Prochlorococcus marinus str. MIT 0918: one gene and its partner. Each later gene encodes a partner of the first gene's protein in a complex. Links are inferred from orthologs where the notes say so. Each region holds a gene or a part of one and is shown on either strand. Other genes may lie near its edges.

Region 1 (6,242 bases):
ATGTTTATTTGAGCTTTGTCGATAAAGATATCTCTACGAGCCAGTACAATTGCACCTATCATAGCCATTAACAAAAGTACTGATGCGAGTTCAAATGGTAGGAGATAATCAGTAAATAAATGTTCACCTATCCTTTCAGTTGCTTCTTCACCGATTGCTTTAGGGCCAGGTAAAGACCATTTAGTTGTGATGTCTACACGAAATAATAATAAAAGAAGTCCACCACAAACAATACCTGAAAAAAACTTTCTTATTTTTAACCCTTTGATTGGTTTAAGTTCTTCGCGCTTATTGACTAACATGATTGCAAAAAGAATGAGAACATTTACTGCACCTACATAAACTAATACCTGAGCTGCAGCAACAAAACTTGCATTTAATAAAAGATATAACCCTGCTACTGACATAAACACACCACCCAAAAGGAAGGCTGAGTAAACAATATTATTTATTAATACAACTCCCAGACTTCCACCAATAATTATAATTGTAAGAATTAAAAAGCAAATTTGTTGCGTACTACTAACTATATTCATTATTACTCTTCCTCTATTTTGGATTGATTCATTTCCACGTTTTTGTTATCACTAACGTCTTCCTTGTTAATTAAGTTCAATACTTCTTCTGGTAATTTACCTGCTCGAGCTGCGTTGGGAGTTAATTCATGAGGATCCATTATTCCTTTAGGTAGATAAGCAAGTTCTTTTAAAGGGATTACAGATGGATCAGTAGTAACGTTCGTCGGGAGTCTGCCTAGAGCTACATTATCAAAATTAAGACTATGGCGATCAAAAGCTGCTAATTCATACTCCTCTGTCATTGATAAACAATTAGTAGGGCAGTATTCAACACAGTTTCCGCAAAATATACATACTCCAAAGTCAATTGAATAATTACGAAGTTCTTTCTTTTTAGTCTCTTTATTCATTACCCAGTCAACAACTGGAAGATTGATTGGACAGACTCTTACACATACTTCACATGCAATGCATTTATCAAACTCATAATGAATTCTTCCTCTATATCTTTCTGAAGGAATTAATTTTTCATATGGATACTGAACAGTAATGGGACGCCTGCGCATATGGTCAAAAGTTACTGCTAGACCTTGCAAGAGGTATTTACCAGCGCTGACTGCATTTTGACTATAATCTGCTACTTTTTGAAAAAAGCTAGTCATGTGAATGCAATTACTTATTTAGATAACCCAATACTTTGATATTACAGGGATTTCTAAAGAAATAAGTGCCTTTACTTTTAAAATTGTATTTTGTTTTCAATTGCTAATTCGAAGGTTTCTTTTTTATCCTCCAAATGCAATAGGAAATGCCAACTTAAGAGCTGCAGTGAAGAGTAAATTTACAAGAGCAATAGGAAGCAAGAATTTCCAACCTAGATCAAGTAATTGATCTATACGTACTCTTGGTGTAGTCCATCTAAGTAAAATTGCTAAGAAAACTAAAAGAAAAGTTTTGAAGACGGTCATTACTATTCCTATAGAAGCTGTAATGATTTGCACAACCGGTGCATTTGCTGTTTCACCCAGAATGTTAGTTAACCATTCAATTGGAATAGGAAAGCCCCATCCACCTAGATATAAAATTGATACTAATAAAGAAGATAAAACCAGATTTATATAACTTCCTAGATAAAAAAGAGCAAATTTCATGCCAGCATATTCAGTCTGATATCCTGCTACTAATTCTTCTTCTGCTTCTGGAAGATCAAATGGCAGTCTTTCACATTCTGCAAGTGCACATATCCAAAAAATCAAAAAGCCAATTGGTTGCCTCCATATATTCCAACTAAAAAAACCAACAGTATTTTGTTGATTAACAATATCTATAGTGCTGAGAGAGTTGCTCATCATTACAATTGCTAAAACAGCTAGTGCAAGAGGTATTTCATAACTAATTGATTGTGCGGCTGCTCTTAAACCGCCTAATAAAGAATATTTATTATTTGATGCGTAGCCACTCATTAATAAACCAATAGGTTGAATACTACTTAATGCAATCCATAAGAAGATTCCAATTCCAACATTACTAATTAGTAAATTTTGACCAAAAGGGATAATTAACCAAGAAAGTATTACTGGTACTAAAACTAAAACAGGGCCAACAGTAAATAGTAAATTATCAGCTTTTGCAGGGATTATGTCTTCTTTAACAAGGAGCTTCAATCCATCTGCCATCGGCTGCAAAATACCGAGAGCACCGGCATATTCGGGTCCAATCCGTTGTTGAGCAGCTGCAGAAATTTTTCTTTCGAGCCAGACTGTAACTAGTACTCCAATTAAAGCAACAGATAGCACTAATAACATTGGGAGTGGCAACCAAAGAATATGAGAAATCTCTGGAGGAACACCTATCCCTTGCAAGAGGTTATTGAAGCTCAATTCAATGTCTAAGCCTGTATTCAAGGGAGAATAAAAATCTCTCTTAAGAGTAGTGAAAAATCTTACTAATTACTGTGTATCAAATTTACTCGTATTAGTTATTAGCTCTCTCTTCTAATGCTTTCCATGTTCGATTTTTTTCACCTGTATATATCTGCGTAGGTCGAAAAATACGATTAGCACTAAGTTGTTCCCTCCAATGCGCGAGCCATCCAGCAACTCTTGAAATAGCAAAAATAGGGGTAAAAAGATCTCTTGGGATGCCTAGTTTTCTATAAACCAGTCCTGAATAAAAGTCAACATTTGGATATATACCACGAGGCCCTAACAAAGGTCCTGCATTTTGTTCTACTGCTTTTGCTACTTCATACATTTCATCTTTACCAAATCTAGCAAAAAGATCTTCTGCAAATTCTTGTAAAAGTGATGCTCTAGGGTCTTTTACTTTATATTCTCTATGCCCAAACCCCATGATTTTGCTTTTTTGTGCAATTGCATTATTTAAATAGTTATTTGCCTTATCAGGAGTGCCAATAGTTTCGAGCATTGCTATAACATCTTCGTTTGCACCACCATGCAATGGCCCTGCAAGTGTTCCTACTGCTGAAGCGATAACAGCATATGGGTCAGTCAAAGTACTTGCTGTTACGCGAGCACTAAATGTGCTCGCATTAAGGCTATGTTCTGCATGAAGTATTAAGCATCTATCAAGTACTCTTGCTGCTAATGGGTCTGGTTCGCGCTCGGTGAGCATATAAAGGAAATTTGCAGAATATGGTAGGTCGTCTCTAGGTTGTATTGGATCTTGTCCTTTCCTAATTAATTGGAAAGCAGCCACCATTGTTGGGATTTTGGCTATTAACCTGACTACCGCATCGTAAATATATTCGGGATTATCAATAGCTCTTCTTGAATAAAATAAACCTAAAGATGCAGCACTTGATTGCAATGCATCCATAGGGTGACCAGTTGCTGGGAAACATTTCATCATGTCCCTAACTCGGAAACTTAATCTCCGATGCATTTGTACAGCATTTTCAAAATCTCTCAGTTCTTGAGAGCTTGGGAGATTTCCCCATATAAGAAGATATGCAGTTTCTAAAAAACTGCTTTTTGAAGCTAATTCTGCAATTGGATAACCTCTATATCTAAGCTCACCTTTAATACCATCGATATCACAGATAGATGATTGAGTGACGGGAACTCCTTCCAGGCCAGGTTTCAAAACCATGGTTTTGGAATCTTGTTGATTTTCTATTGCTTTATGCTCCAACTTTTAACGGAAAAATATTTCTAACCTATTTTACTTAATGAAGTGATTCGTTCGTTTCTTTAGAGAGGCTTTAATTAAGAGATGCTTGGGCTTGAAAGTTTAGCAGGGTTTCTTGATTATCATCATATGTTCCTAGGGCTAGGCTCAACCTCTGAATATGTGAGTCAGTAGATTTTGTTGAGATTGCCTTTAAAAGTTGCCATGGCTTCCAATTCTTAAGTACTTTTTTAGTTGTACTTTGATCTAAATAGATTTGGTGAGTTAATAAGTTGCTATGATTTTGGATTTCAGGGAATGTATTTATTATAGGGTTGTCTTTTTTGAATGTTAGTTTATTCTCAAAGTTTGATATCTCATTGCTCCATTTAATCTTGTTAGGCGCTTTCTCCACAATTAAACTTACTTTTGGATTGATTTTATAAATATCATTTATTTCTTCTAGAGCAATAGTATACCAAACTTCTAATTCATGATTATCTGTAAGAATCTTTTTCATCTCATAATTATTTTTCTTTAGTATTTCTTCTATATTTGATATATCCAAATCTGGAGTTGATTCTATGATCCAGCTATCCTCTTGACTTATATATATTAACGGCTCTGTACTTGATTCAAATATTGCTTTTTTTATATTAGAATCCTTAGTTGATAATGAGTTGTTAACAACTGGACCTAACCATTGACTATAGATATTAGCTTTCGAGGATTGCAGTATTTCTTTTGGCTCGCTAATAATCGCAATAGTTTTAGAAGAAATTGGTATGTTTTTGATCATTTCTATAGCTTGATTGCTTTGATTGGAAACCCCAATGAAGGGCTGTTTAAAATTGAAAATACTATTAAGAGATATGTCTTTGCCTTTGGTTCTTATGGACCCCACAAAACTATTGTTTGCAAGCTTAGTAGTAATTTCTTTAGGAGTTTTAAATAATAATTCCAAGGCCTTAGGAGAGGCAGTTATCAATGCCATTCCATCCTCTAATGTACTTATTAATTCTTTTAATTCTTTGTCATGCAGTTGATTTAAACTGGTATCTTTTGATGTGCTTATTGCCTCAATTATTATTTCTTTATTTGATGAAATAAGTAGTTGATCATCTTCTAATAATACCATTGATATTTCATTGTCTTCTGAATCAGAATTGGGCCTGACAGCGGAAAATATTTCTTGATCTTTATAGTTTATTTTTTTTACATCCCCTCCAGTATTTGTTTGATTTCTCAAGAACCTATCTATGAAATCTTTAGTATTTTGTTCATTTATAGATTGGGTAATTAATAGCCATTCTTTATGATCTGAACTTTCCTTTGCATTGAAAACTGAAAAACTAAGATCAGAACCAATCCAACTTGATAAGTCATTTTTGAAATCTAAACCTATTAGACTAAATAAACCATCCCTTAATTCATTGATATTGTTGATTGCAATACTCTTCTTATCTTTATTTGTTAATGGTTCAATATAGTTATCAATTTTATTCAGATTAATTTTAAAATGAATTGTTAGATAAGAATTTTTAGGAACAAATTTTGCAGCTTCAGGTAATGTAATGCTTTGTTGAAATAAATCTGAAGGTTGTTGATTGTTTAAAGTGACACGTGTTCCAAGTAGAATTGAAAGTATGAAGATTATAGTGACAAGTAAGCTTATAAAGATAGTTTGTATCTTCATTTCTAGGTAACTACTTGTTTAAGGTATCTTCTTTATAAGTGCTGAATTTTCTTTTAGTGTTTTAAATAACGAAATGAATCAAAAGACGCCTCAAAATTTAACTCCTCGCCAACTAGAAAAATGGCTTCAAGATAAAGACAAACAGCCCCTTTTAGTAGATGTCCGCGAACAAGCAGAGTTAGACATTGCGGCGTTCCCTTCCCCAATAGTTCATCTACCTTTAAGTCAGGCTTCGGTTTGGACCACAAGTTTAAAAAGTAATTTATCGTTCAAAAAACCAATCGTTGCTTTATGTCATTCAGGTATACGCAGCTGGAATTTTGCTCTTTGGTTAATAGAACAGGATGATCGCTATAACGTTTGGAATTTGGAGGGAGGCATAGATGCTTGGAGCATGCAAATAGATGATTCAGTCCCTCGTTATTAAAGGAAAGTTTTTATCAATTCATTCCTGTTGACTCCAGGTGCTTGGCTACTGTATTGACATCTTTATCACCACGACCGGAACAATTAATAACAATTTCTGTATTAGATGAAAGTAATGGACATAGTTTCTCTAAATATGCAAATGCATGTGCGGTTTCCAAAGCCGGAATAATACCTTCTTTTTGACTTACCAGTTGTAGTGCATTTAGTGCTTCTAGATCAGTTACAGCTACATATTCTGCTCTACCTATTTCTTTTAAGTAGCTGTGTTCAGGCCCTACCCCTGGGTAGTCCAGTCCAGCACTAATAGAATGAGCTTCTTGAACTTGCCCATTGTCATCTTGCAGAAGAAGGCTCATTGCGCCATGCAGTACACCTACACGCCCTTCGGTAATAGTTGCAGCATGTCTATTAGTATTGACGCCATCACCAGCAGCTTCAACTCCTATCATTCTTACTGATTGATCTTCAAC
Region 2 (11,240 bases), 130 kb from region 1 along the record:
TCGAACAAGGCATTCCCATTAGCCGCAGTAACTGGTCATGGAACTTTAAAGTTAGCTCTAATGCTTGCTGCTGTGGATCCTGGATTAGGAGGTGTAATTATTGCGGGTGGTCGAGGAACAGGCAAGTCTGTTTTAGCAAGAGGGTTACATGATCTTTTGCCTCCTATCGAAGTAGTTGATATTGATACTTTCAAGGATTTACCAAATGCTCGGCCTTATGGAAGGAACCTTGATCCAAACCTTCCTGAAGAATGGGATGATGCGACAAAGAAAATACTTGAGGATGTATTAAATAAAAAAATAGATGATTCAAATTTAGATATCCCCAAGAAAGTTATACAAGCTCCTTTTGTCCAAGTGCCAATTGGAGTAACAGAGGATCGTCTTGTTGGAGCAGTGGATGTAGCTTCTTCTTTGGATAGTGGCAGCCCTGTATTTCAACCTGGATTATTAGCAGAAGCTCATCGAGGTGTTTTATATATTGATGAACTCAATCTCCTTGATGATGGAATAGTTAACTTGATGCTCGCTGCAGTAGGTTCTGGAGAGAATCAAGTTGAGCGAGAGGGTTTAAGTCTTAAGCATCCATCGCGACCTCTTTTAATTGCTACGTATAACCCCGAAGAAGGTGCTGTTCGAGATCATCTTTTAGATAGATTTGCAATTGTTTTATCAGCCGATCAGATTATTTCTAATGAACAGAGAGTAGAGATTACAAAATCTGCTATTTCATTTGGACGAAGTAGCAAGAATTTCTGTGAGATTTGGGATGAAGCAACTGACGCTTTGGCTACGCAGTTGATATTGGCTAGGCAATGGCTTCCAGATATTGAGTTGTCTTTGGATCAGATTAAATATCTTGTTAATGAGGCTATTCGCGGAGGAGTGGAAGGACATCGCTCTGAGCTATATGCTGCACGTGTTGCTAAAGCTCATGCTGCTCTTGCTGGAAGGGATACTGTTGAAGCTGAAGATTTGCAAGTAGCAGTAAGGCTTGTCATTGCCCCAAGGGCTTTACAGCTTCCACCTGAGGAAGAACAAATGGAGCCACCGCCTCCTGAGGAACAAAACCCACCTCCACCAGATCAAACCCCTGATGATAACTCTCAAGATGAGGATACCCCTGAAGATGAGGATACCCCTGAAGATGAATCTGCACCTCCCATCCCAGAAGAATTTATGCTTGATCCTGAGGCTTGCGAGATTGATCCAGACTTATTACTTTTTGCTAGTGCAAAATCAAAAAGTGGTAGTAGCGGAAGCAGGTCAGCAGTTTTTAGTGATAGCAGAGGTAGATATGTAAAGCCAATTATTCCTAGAGGCCCAGTTACCAGAATTGCTGTTGATGCAACTTTGAGAGCAGCAGCCCCTTATCAAAAAGCCCGTAAAGCAAGAGAACCTGGAAGAAAAGTAATTGTAGAAGAAGGAGATTTAAGAGCTAAATTACTTCAAAAGAAAGCAGGATCTTTAGTTATCTTTCTTGTGGATGCAAGTGGGTCAATGGCACTCAATAGAATGCAAAGTGCAAAAGGAGCCTTGATTAGACTTTTAACAGAAGCTTATGAAAGTCGTGACGAAGTATCCTTGATCCCATTTAGAGGAGAACAGGCTGAGGTCTTATTGCCACCTACAAGATCTATTACAGCAGCAAAGAGAAGACTGGAAACAATGCCTTGTGGAGGCGGCTCCCCTCTTGCCCATGGTTTAACACAAGCGGCCCGAGTCGGAGCTAATGCACTTGCTACAGGAGATTTAGGGCAAGTTGTAGTCGTCGCAATAACAGATGGCCGAGGAAATATTCCCCTTAGTAAATCTTTGGGTCAGCCTGAGCTGGAAGGAGAGAGTTCTGTTGATTTGAAACAAGAGGTCTTAGATGTTGCTTCGCGTTATCGAATGTTAGGTATTAAACTATTAGTAATAGATACTGAAAGAAAGTTTATTGCTAGTGGTATTGGTAAAGAGTTGGCAGAAGCTGCAGGAGGTAAATATGTTCAACTTCCCAAAGCAACTGATCAAGCTTTGGCTTCAATTGCGATGGATGCAATTAATACCGTGAAATAAATATAAATCTATTATTTGTAAATATCATTAAATAGTTTACCTATCCCAATTGCAGCATCTTTAAAAGCATTAGTCAAATCTTCATCATTCACGAGCTCATCAACTTTGTCACTTATTTTATCAAGCTTTGCAGTGAATGATTGTATGGATGCTGTACTAGCCTTGACATCTTTAAGTACTTCAGGATCGTCGATTGAACCTAAAATATTATTTATGTGTGAAACACTTTTTTTCAGATCTTTGATAATTGGACGAGTCTTTTTTAATTCTAATTTTGACAATTGTATTAATTCATCAAGGTTTGCTTGAGTTGAGTCAAATTGTTCTATAGAAGTCACAACTTTCTCTATGATTTCTTTGTTTTCAGCTTCATTAAGAAACTTATTTATTTCTCCAGTTAGTTTAGAAATATCTTGCAATTCTCTCCCTTCGATGGAATCTCCATCACAAACAATTAACTCTGATGAACAATTGTCTTTTTTTGGCGAAAAACTAAGACTTTTAATTTGCGAACCTTTACTTATTAAGGCTATTTCTGCATCCCCTCCAAGAAGTGAGCTGGTTTGAATCTTTGCAAAAACAGGTTGAAATAAAATCAGATCAGGATTGTTGATAGAAACTTTAGCCATTACATTGTTTTGCCCAAAAGTTATTTTTTTGACAGATCCTACTTGTATACCTCTAAAAGTTACTGGAGTGCCTTGGGATAAACCACTGGCATCATTGAAACTAGCTGTTAAAGACCAGGTCTTTGATGTTAGTTTGATCCCTTTTAGCCAAAGAGTTAGTCCTGAAAAAATGACAACTCCTCCTACAAGGGAAAATCCAACAATGGCATCACGAAAGCTTCGCCGCATGGGAGTTAAATTTCTTTAGGTTTCATTGGCCCTTCAAGGCTACCTGTTCGGAACTGTTTAATGTAAGGGTTTTCACTGGTTTTGAAATCTTCAACGGAACCATCCCACTGAAATCCTCCCCCATATAGCATTAAAACCCTTTCAGCAGACCGTTCAATTGTGCTCATTACATGGCTAACTACTATTGAACATCCTTTGGCTAAAGTGGTTGTTTTGACAATTAGATCTTCAATTCTTGTACTTGCAACAGGATCTAGTCCCGCGGTGGGTTCATCAAAGAGTAATAGAGGCATGGACGAATAAGAGGGGTGGTAAGGATCTTTTATTAATGCACGTGCAAAACTGACTCGTTTTTGCATGCCTCCACTGAGTTGACCTGGGAGTTTGTTTTCAACTTTGTAAAGTCCTACATCCTCAAGACATGAAATAACCATTTCATTTATTTTTTTTTCACTAATGTCTGAGCTTTTTCTTAATAAAAAACCTACATTTTCTGCCACAGTTAGTGATGCGATTAAGGCTGGGTTTTGAAAAACCAATCGCACATCAGGGGGATAATTCTGGTCTAATCTTAAATATTTCTGTAGGTTCCCAAATATTTTTAATTCTCCACTTGAGGGTAGTAAAAGACCCGCTAATAGCCTTAAAATCGTTGATTTACCTGACCCAGATGGCCCAACTATCGCAATTCTTTCCCCAGGCTTCATTGTTAAGTTTACTTTGTTTAAAATAGTATTTAGGCCTAGCTTTATTGATAGGTCTCTCATCTGAACAACTGGGCAATTCTTAGATAATGTTTTTGTAGATGATACATTTTCCATATTGTTTATTTATTGAATTTGACTGAAAAGGACTTTCCCTTAGAGTTCGTTTGAGTCTAATTTGTCAGATTTTGCAATTGTGTTTTTTCTCATAAGTGATTGTGAAAGATAGGATCTCTAGAGGCCATAAAAGTTTCGGAGGGCGAAAAAGCAATTCGAAAAGAGCGAATCAATTTGATTTGCTTTGGCGAATTCAAAGGTCGTTGAGCTGGCTATTGCCAGGGCTTGTCCTAAAAAGATGGTTGATTATATCTGGGATTGGATTAATAGTAGCTTTTTTCGGAGCATCTATATGGGCTGATTTGAGGCCAATTTATTGGCTAGTTGAAGGTATCTTCTTTTTAATTGGAGCAATTACGAAGTTTTTGCCACGAAGTATTACGGGACCATTGGTATTTCTTCTTGGTATTTCTCTTGTAATATGGGGTCAGAGTAGAAGCTTTACATCTATACAGAAGGCAGTAGCACCTGATAAGGATGCTCTTTTGCTAGATGCTTTGCGTGCTAAAAGTAAACTCAATAGAGGACCGAATATTGTTGCAATAGGAGGGGGGACAGGACTTTCTACTCTGCTTAAAGGGCTGAAAAAATATAGCAGTCGAATTACAGCAATTGTGACTGTTGCTGATGATGGAGGGAGTAGTGGAATTTTGAGGAGGGAGCTAGGTGTTCAGCCCCCTGGGGATATAAGAAATTGTTTGGCTGCTCTCTCTACTGAAGAATCTCTTCTAACAAGGCTTTTCCAATATCGCTTTTCCTCTGGCACAGGATTAGTTGGCCATAGTTTTGGGAATTTGTTTTTATCTGCTTTAACTTCGATTACTGGCAATCTTGAAACAGCTATAACAGCTTCAAGTCGTGTACTTGCTGTTCAAGGCCAAGTTGTCCCTGCTACTAATGCAGATGTTAGTTTATGGGCTGAGCTGGAAAATGGCGATCGAATTGAAGGTGAGTCTGCGATTGGGAAGGTTAGATCTCCTATTGCAAGAATTGGATGTTATCCAGAATACCCAGCAGCACTACCTAGTGCGATAGAGGCAATAGAAAATGCCGAATTAATTGTGCTTGGGCCAGGTAGTTTATATACATCTCTTTTACCTAATTTGCTTGTTCCGCAAATTGTTGAGGCAATACAAAAGAGCAAAGCCCCTAAAATATATATATGCAACTTAATGACTCAACCTGGAGAGACTGATGGTCTTGATGTAACAGGTCATGTAAGGGCTATTGAAGCTCAACTGGCTAGTCTTGGGATTACAAGAAGAATTTTTAATTTTATCTTGGCGCATGAATCTGTCGCGCCTTCACCTTTGCTTGATTATTATCTTTCAAGAGGTGCGGAACCAGTTCAATGTGATTTAAATAGTCTTCGAGCCCAAGGGTATAAAGTTTTTACTGCATCGTTACAAAAAGGCATCTCAACTAGTGCAACATTGCGCCATGATCCTGCCCGCCTTTCAAGAGCTGTGATGCATTTTTACAGAAAATATAAAAGAGAAAATTAATATGCATCTTGCATTTCGTAAAAGTCTGGCTGAATATAGTCTTTTCTTAATGGCCATCCTTTCCAATCTTCTGGCATTAATAATCTTTTTAGACGTGGATGACCATCGTAAATAATACCAAACATATCAAAAGTTTCCCTCTCTTGCCAATCAGAACCTCGAAATATTTTATAAAGAGATGGTACAGTTAAATCCCCATTTCTATCAAGGAATACTTTTAACCTTACTTCTCTAGGTTGCTTGCTTTTAAAATAATCTTCTATAGAAATTAGATGGTAGAAAGAAACTAGATTTGCACCTGGGCCTTCATCATATCCGCCTTGACATTGAAGGTAATTAAATCCTATTTCTTTTAACTTTAATACAACATCAATCAGTTTGCTTGGTGCTAAATTGATAATTTCTATTCCGATATGATCAGGTGCACTGTTTGTATGCTCTAATCCTTCATTTGTTAAAAAGTTGCTGATAGGACCAGTCTCATTGACTTGCTCTTTTTCAGAAATATTTTCAATTTTATTGCTCTCTTCTTTTTCCATGATTAGATTAATTTAATTAATTCAGTTAGAAGAAGTTTGTTTTTCTTCTTCTCTTTCTTTTTTAGTTTCTATTTTAATATTTGTTGAAGGGTTTAGCATTATAGATTCATCATCAGTTTTTAAATTTAAGTATTGGCCATTAGTTAATGGTGAAACTCTTTTCATTTGATGTGGAATCGTGAAGTAACGATGAGTTGGAGCTATTTTTTCTCGATCAGTAAATGATTCATTCCCTACTTTTTTTCTTAGCTTTATGACTGCATCAAAGATAGCTTCTGGCCTTGGAGGACAACCTGGTAAATAAAGGTCTACGGGAATTAATTTGTCCACTCCCCTTACAGCAGTAGTTGAGTCTGCACTGAACATTCCCCCTGTAATGGTGCAAGCCCCCATAGCAATTACATATTTTGGATCTGGCATTTGCTCATAAAGTCTTACTAAAGCCGGTGCCATTTTCATTGTCACTGTCCCTGCCACTATTAAAAGGTCTGCTTGTCGTGGTGAACTTCTAGGTACAAGTCCAAACCTGTCAAAGTCAAATCTAGAACCAATTAAAGCAGCGAATTCTATAAAACAACATGCAGTTCCATATAAAAGCGGCCATAAGCTGCTTAATCTTGCCCAATTATGAAGATCATCAAGGCTTGTAAGAATTATGTTTTCGCTTAGGTCACTAGTTATTTGCGGTGCACCAACTGGGCCACAAGTAGCCTCACGAATGTCTCGAATAGCATCTTTTGAAGGAAGATCAGTCACTTAATTAGCTCCATTCAAGTGCTCCTTTGCGCCAGGCATATGCTAGTGCAACAATTAGAATTGAGATGAATATGAGCGCTTCAATAAATGCTAATAAACCAAGCTTGTGAAATGCAACTGCCCAAGGATAAAGAAATACAGTCTCAACATCAAAAATCACAAAAACAAGCGCGAACATGTAATAACGAATATTAAATTGAATCCATGCACCACCTATAGGTTCCATCCCTGATTCATAGGTCAGCTCTCTTTCCCCGGATTTGCTTAATGGAGATATAAGTTTGTTTGTGACTAATGCCAGAATGGGCACAGCCGCTGAAATTAAAAGAAAGCCAAGAAATGCGTCGTAACCCTGAAGAGCAAACATGATGCATCAAAAACTTTATTATTATTTTGACACTCACTTAAGCGCACTTTCCTAGATAGAGTTGGGTTGTGTGAAAGTGCAAACGGTGAGCGATGAACTGAACAATGCATTTGATCAGTCTAAATCCAATGAAATGGAATTTAGTACTGATGATGGTGCAAAACAAAACTCTGATCAAAAAAAACCAGATCTCCCGAGAGATCTTAGTTTTAATAGATTTGAATGCAGAGGTTGTGGTTATGTTTATGACCCTAAAGAAGGCCTTAAAAAATATGGAATTCCTCCAGGGACCTCTTTTTTAGATCTTGACCAAATAAGTTTTAGATGCCCAGTTTGCAGAGCAAGATACCCAGCGTATAAGGATATAGGAGCTAAATTTGAACCTGCTGATGGATTTGAAGATAATGTGGTTTATGGCTTTGGTTTTAATACTCTTCCACCAGGGCAGAAGAATGTACTTATTTTTGGTGGGTTAGCTTTTGCTGCTGCTTGTTTCTTGTCCCTCTATTCCTTGCATTAAGAAAATCATGAAAAAACTACTAGTTTATTCTTTCAATCTCATATTAATTCTCTGCCTAGGCTTAGGTCTAAGTGGGTGTGTTACAACTACAAGACTTCCTACTCAACAAATGAGCCCATGGGAAGAAATTAAATTAGCGAGCGATGATAATCCATTAGATATTGGATTTGTAGACGATAGTCATGGGTTTTTAGTAGGGGCAAATAGGTTGATTCTCGAAACAAATGATGGTGGAGTTACTTGGCAAGATAGAGACTTAGAAATTCCGAGCGAAGAAAATTTTAGGCTAATGAGTATTGATTTTAAAGGTGAGGAAGGATGGCTGGTGGGCCAACCTAATTTGATTATGCATAGTGATAATGCTGGGAAAACCTGGACTCGTTTATTACTTGGAAATAAATTACCAGGAAACCCTTATTTAATAACTACTCTTGATAAAGACTCAGCTGAACTCGCGACTACCGCAGGTGCTGTTTATCAAACAACTGATGGAGGAAATAATTGGGAAGCAAGGGTTGCTGAAGCTTCTGGTGGGGTTAGGGATTTGCGTAGAAGAGATGATGGGTCTTATGTAAGCGTTAGTAGTTTAGGAAATTTCTTTGTCACCTTAGATAAAGAAGATCAAACATGGCAGTCTCATCAAAGGGCTAGTAGTAAGAGAGTTCAAACATTGGGATTTCAACCTAATGGACAGCTTTGGATGCTTTCAAGAGGAGCTGAAATTCGTTTAAATGAACAAGCTGATGATTATGAGAGTTGGTCAAAACCAATTATTCCTTTAGTTAATGGTTATAACTATTTGGATATGGCTTGGGACCCTGAAGGTGAAATTTGGGCTGCAGGTGGGAATGGAACTCTTTTAGTCAGTAAAGATGAAGGAAAAACTTGGGAAAAAGATCCAATTGGTTACGCAACTCCAACAAATTTTATTCGAATATTTTTTATAGAAAATTCCCAGACTAATTCCTCTAAAGGCTTTGCCCTAGGGGAAAGAGGACATGTTTTGCGCTGGGTTGGGGATGCATAAATTGGATTTAAATGCACAACGCTCTGTAACCATGCTGATAAACCTGCCCTATCTTTAGTAACACCCTTGTAGGATCTAGCAGATAATACGCGTGAGGCTATGGCTGCCGGCTCCACCGGGGAACGCCCGTTTTTTGAGATCATTACCAGTGTCCGTTATTGGATTATCCATGCTGTGACACTGCCAGCGATCTTTATCGCAGGATTTTTATTTGTGTCAACTGGCCTTGCCTATGACGCATTTGGAACTCCACGACCAGATACTTATTTTCAGGCTTCTGAAAGTAAGGCTCCAGTAGTGACGCAACGCTTTGAGTCAAAAGCTCAACTTGATCTGCGCCTGAAATAACCAATGACAAATTCTTCTTCTCCCTTACAGGCTGTTGAAGTCCGCACCTACCCAGTTTTTACGGTGCGCTGGCTTGCAGTTCATGCTTTGGCAATTCCAACAGTATTTTTCTTAGGTGCCATTGCTGCTATGCAGTTCATCCGTCGTTAATTTACGACTTACTTTTTTAGCTATGCAAGTCAATCCAAATCCAAACAAGCTTTCGGTTGAGCTGAACCGAACAAGCCTTTATCTAGGGCTTTTGCTTGTTTTTGTTCTAGGGATTTTGTTCTCAAGCTATTTCTTTAATTAAATTCTTCTTTAATCATGAGCTCTAAATTAAAGGGACCTGATGGACGTCTACCAGACAGGCTTCCAGATGGTCGACCAGCTGTTTCATGGGAACGACGTTGGACAGAAGGGCAACTACCTTTATGGTTAGTAGCAACTGCAGGAGGCATTGCAGTTATTTTTGTTCTAGGTATTTTCTTCTATGGTTCTTATACAGGCGTAGGTTCTGCTTAAGTAATCTGGAATAAAATTATTTTTCATTGAAGTTTCCCCAGTAACTTTCTGTAAAAAGGTTTATTTTTACTCGAGTCTTCTGGGGAACTTTATCTTTTGAGGTCATAAGGCTGTTTTTTAGTGCTTTATGGGCATCGCTATTTGGCCTTGTTGATGAAATTCTTTTTGCAGTAGAAGTTATTATTTTAGTTGCGAGCTTTGCGTTGGTTGAAAGGTTATCTAAAACCATATCTACACTTACATTCCCATATCCTTCATGCCAACAGTCGTAGTCAGTCACCATAGATAATGAAGAGTATGCGATTTCAGCTTCTCTAGCTAATCTTGCTTCTGTATGGTTTGTCATCCCAATAACTTTGCACCCCCAACTTCGATAAAGATTAGATTCGGCTTTTGTAGAAAATGCTGGTCCTTCCATTGCAAGATAAGTGCCACCTTTATGAATTTGGCGGCCTTCAGGCATTAGCTTTTCTCCTTCTTCAGTGAGTAATCTAGATAATGTGGGGCAAAAAGGATCTGCCATGGTTACATGAGCCACAGCACCGTCAGAAAAAAAAGTTAAAGGCCTTTGATGAGTTCTATCAATAAACTGATCAGGTACAACCATATCCAAAGGCCTTACTTGTTCTTGTAGAGATCCAACTGCGGATGGTGAAAGAATCCACCTTACATTTAATGACCTTAAAGCCCAGATGTTGGCTCTGTAAGGAACTTCAGTAGGAGTAAAAGTGTGATGCCTTCCATGTCGGGCTAGAAAAACCACTTCCATTCCTTCTAGATTGCCTAAGCGCAAATTGTCAGATGGTTTGCCGTATGGTGTTTCAATTTCTAATTCTTTTACATCTTTAAGATTTTCTATTGAATAAAGACCGCTCCCACCTAAAACACCAAGCTTTGCATTCTCTAAAAAAGAAGGCTGGTTGGCTTGTTCAATATCATTTGAAGGAAAATGTTGGTTGATCATCTTTTGTTATTAGGAGGTGGCCATACCCATGCACTTATTTTGCTGCGTTGGGCAATGAATCCACATTTAAGGCCAAAGGGTTTGATAACTTTGATAAATAGAGATAGTACATCTATTTATTCAGGAATGTTTCCTGGCCTTGTTGCAGGAAATTATCAGTTAGAGGATTCTTCAATAGACTTAAGAAAATTGGCATCGTGTGCTGGGGTCTCTTTTATTGTTGGGGAAATTAATGCATTAGATCTTAATGAAAAGAGAGTTTTTATTAACTCTCGTTCTTCTATTGGCTTTTCAAAGTTAAGCATCGATGTTGGATCTGAAACTGCTGTAGATGCCAAAACATTAAAAATACTTTTAGATAAGAGTTTAAGTGTTCCTATCAAGCCCTTTAAAAAATCTTTCCAATGGATAAAAAATTTAGATTTAGATAGCGCCTCTAAAACACCATTAACAGTTATAGGGTCGGGACTTGCTGCCATTGAAATTGTTTTTGCATTAAAGAAAAGGTGGCCAAGTAGAAGAATTAGATTGAGAGCTCATTTGAACAAGCTAGATAAACATTTTAAGCATGCATTGAATCGCGCTAAGATTGAAATATTAGATGAAACAGCTTTAATCTTTGGCCCTGCATTGTTATGTACGGGGAACCAAGCTCCTCAATGGCTAAAAGCAAGTGGTTTGGAGGTTAATAAGAGTGGCAGGATTCTTACTAAAGCTACTTTTGAGGTTCTTGGACAATCAGATATATTTGCTGTTGGTGATTGTGGATTGTTAGAAAACAATAATCGCTCTCCATCTGGTGTATGGGCAGTTAGAGCAGCAAAACCTTTAGCTAAAAATATTGAAAGATCTTTTGCTGGTGAAAGCCTTATTTCTTGGCACCCTCAAAAAAATGCTTTGCAGTTGGTCGGAGGTTATGCAAATCCTTATAAAAAAAATGCTGTGTTTGTTTGGGGTCCTTTCCTATTTGG

What was found.
Region 2: the proteins of nuoH (region 1) and nuoB are in contact, whole or in part, in a crystal structure (PDB 6Y11), measured with the Thermus thermophilus proteins. The link is inferred for Prochlorococcus marinus str. MIT 0918 from one-to-one orthologs. Residues at the interface, in WP_096411122.1 of Thermus thermophilus: Arg36, Val44, Arg45, Met46, Gly47, Pro48, Asn49, Arg50, Val51, Leu57, Gln58, Ala61, Asp62, Ile64, Lys65, Ile67, Phe68, Lys69, Glu70, Ile72, Val74, Glu223, Ala224, Glu225, His233, Thr234, Glu235, Tyr236, Ser237, Trp241; in WP_096411117.1 of Thermus thermophilus: Arg16, Glu17, Gly18, Leu24, Leu27, Val28, Trp30, Gly31, Arg32, Asn34, Ser35, Trp37, Thr54, Asp55, Ala56, Asp59, Ala61, Arg62, Phe63, Gly64, Glu66, Val67, Phe68, Arg69, Ala70, Ser71, Arg73, Gln74, Ala75, Asp76.

What each region holds. Positions count from the first base shown.
Region 1 is NZ_CP114780.1:1,433,527-1,439,768, forward strand. What follows is about bases 364-3,253. They hold nuoH (NADH-quinone oxidoreductase subunit NuoH), read right to left. Parts: upstream 2,423-3,253; coding sequence 1,304-2,422; downstream 364-1,303. Other genes in these bases: O5636_RS07755 (NADH-quinone oxidoreductase subunit J), read right to left, coding at 364-536; ndhI (NAD(P)H-quinone oxidoreductase subunit I), read right to left, coding at 539-1,180; O5636_RS07770 (citrate synthase), read right to left, coding at 2,493-3,253. Also shown: more of O5636_RS07755, read right to left, coding at 1-363; more of O5636_RS07770, read right to left, coding at 3,254-3,629; O5636_RS07775 (DUF3352 domain-containing protein), read right to left, coding at 3,742-5,343; O5636_RS07780 (rhodanese-like domain-containing protein), read left to right, coding at 5,417-5,770; trpB (tryptophan synthase subunit beta), read right to left, coding at 5,784-6,242. UniProt on the Escherichia coli protein: NDH-1 shuttles electrons from NADH, via FMN and iron-sulfur (Fe-S) centers, to quinones in the respiratory chain. The immediate electron acceptor for the enzyme in this species is believed to be ubiquinone.
Region 2 is NZ_CP114780.1:1,562,170-1,573,409, forward strand. The notes cover bases 4,659-7,641. They hold nuoB (NADH-quinone oxidoreductase subunit NuoB), read right to left. Parts: upstream 6,513-7,641; coding sequence 5,805-6,512; downstream 4,659-5,804. Other genes in these bases: O5636_RS08470 (gluconeogenesis factor YvcK family protein), read left to right, coding at 4,659-5,244; O5636_RS08475 (NAD(P)H-quinone oxidoreductase subunit J), read right to left, coding at 5,241-5,783; O5636_RS08485 (NAD(P)H-quinone oxidoreductase subunit 3), read right to left, coding at 6,544-6,906; O5636_RS08490 (rubredoxin), read left to right, coding at 7,040-7,426; O5636_RS08495 (photosynthesis system II assembly factor Ycf48), read left to right, coding at 7,434-7,641. In the rest of the region: bchD (magnesium chelatase ATPase subunit D), read left to right, coding at 1-2,061; O5636_RS08460 (MlaD family protein), read right to left, coding at 2,073-2,918; O5636_RS08465 (ABC transporter ATP-binding protein), read right to left, coding at 2,924-3,739; more of O5636_RS08470, read left to right, coding at 3,841-4,658; more of O5636_RS08495, read left to right, coding at 7,642-8,453; psbE (cytochrome b559 subunit alpha), read left to right, coding at 8,553-8,801; psbF (cytochrome b559 subunit beta), read left to right, coding at 8,805-8,951; O5636_RS08510 (photosystem II reaction center protein L), read left to right, coding at 8,974-9,093; O5636_RS08515 (photosystem II reaction center protein J), read left to right, coding at 9,108-9,305; mtnP (S-methyl-5'-thioadenosine phosphorylase), read right to left, coding at 9,322-10,269; selenide, water dikinase SelD, read left to right, coding at 10,255-11,240. UniProt on the Escherichia coli protein: NDH-1 shuttles electrons from NADH, via FMN and iron-sulfur (Fe-S) centers, to quinones in the respiratory chain. The immediate electron acceptor for the enzyme in this species is ubiquinone.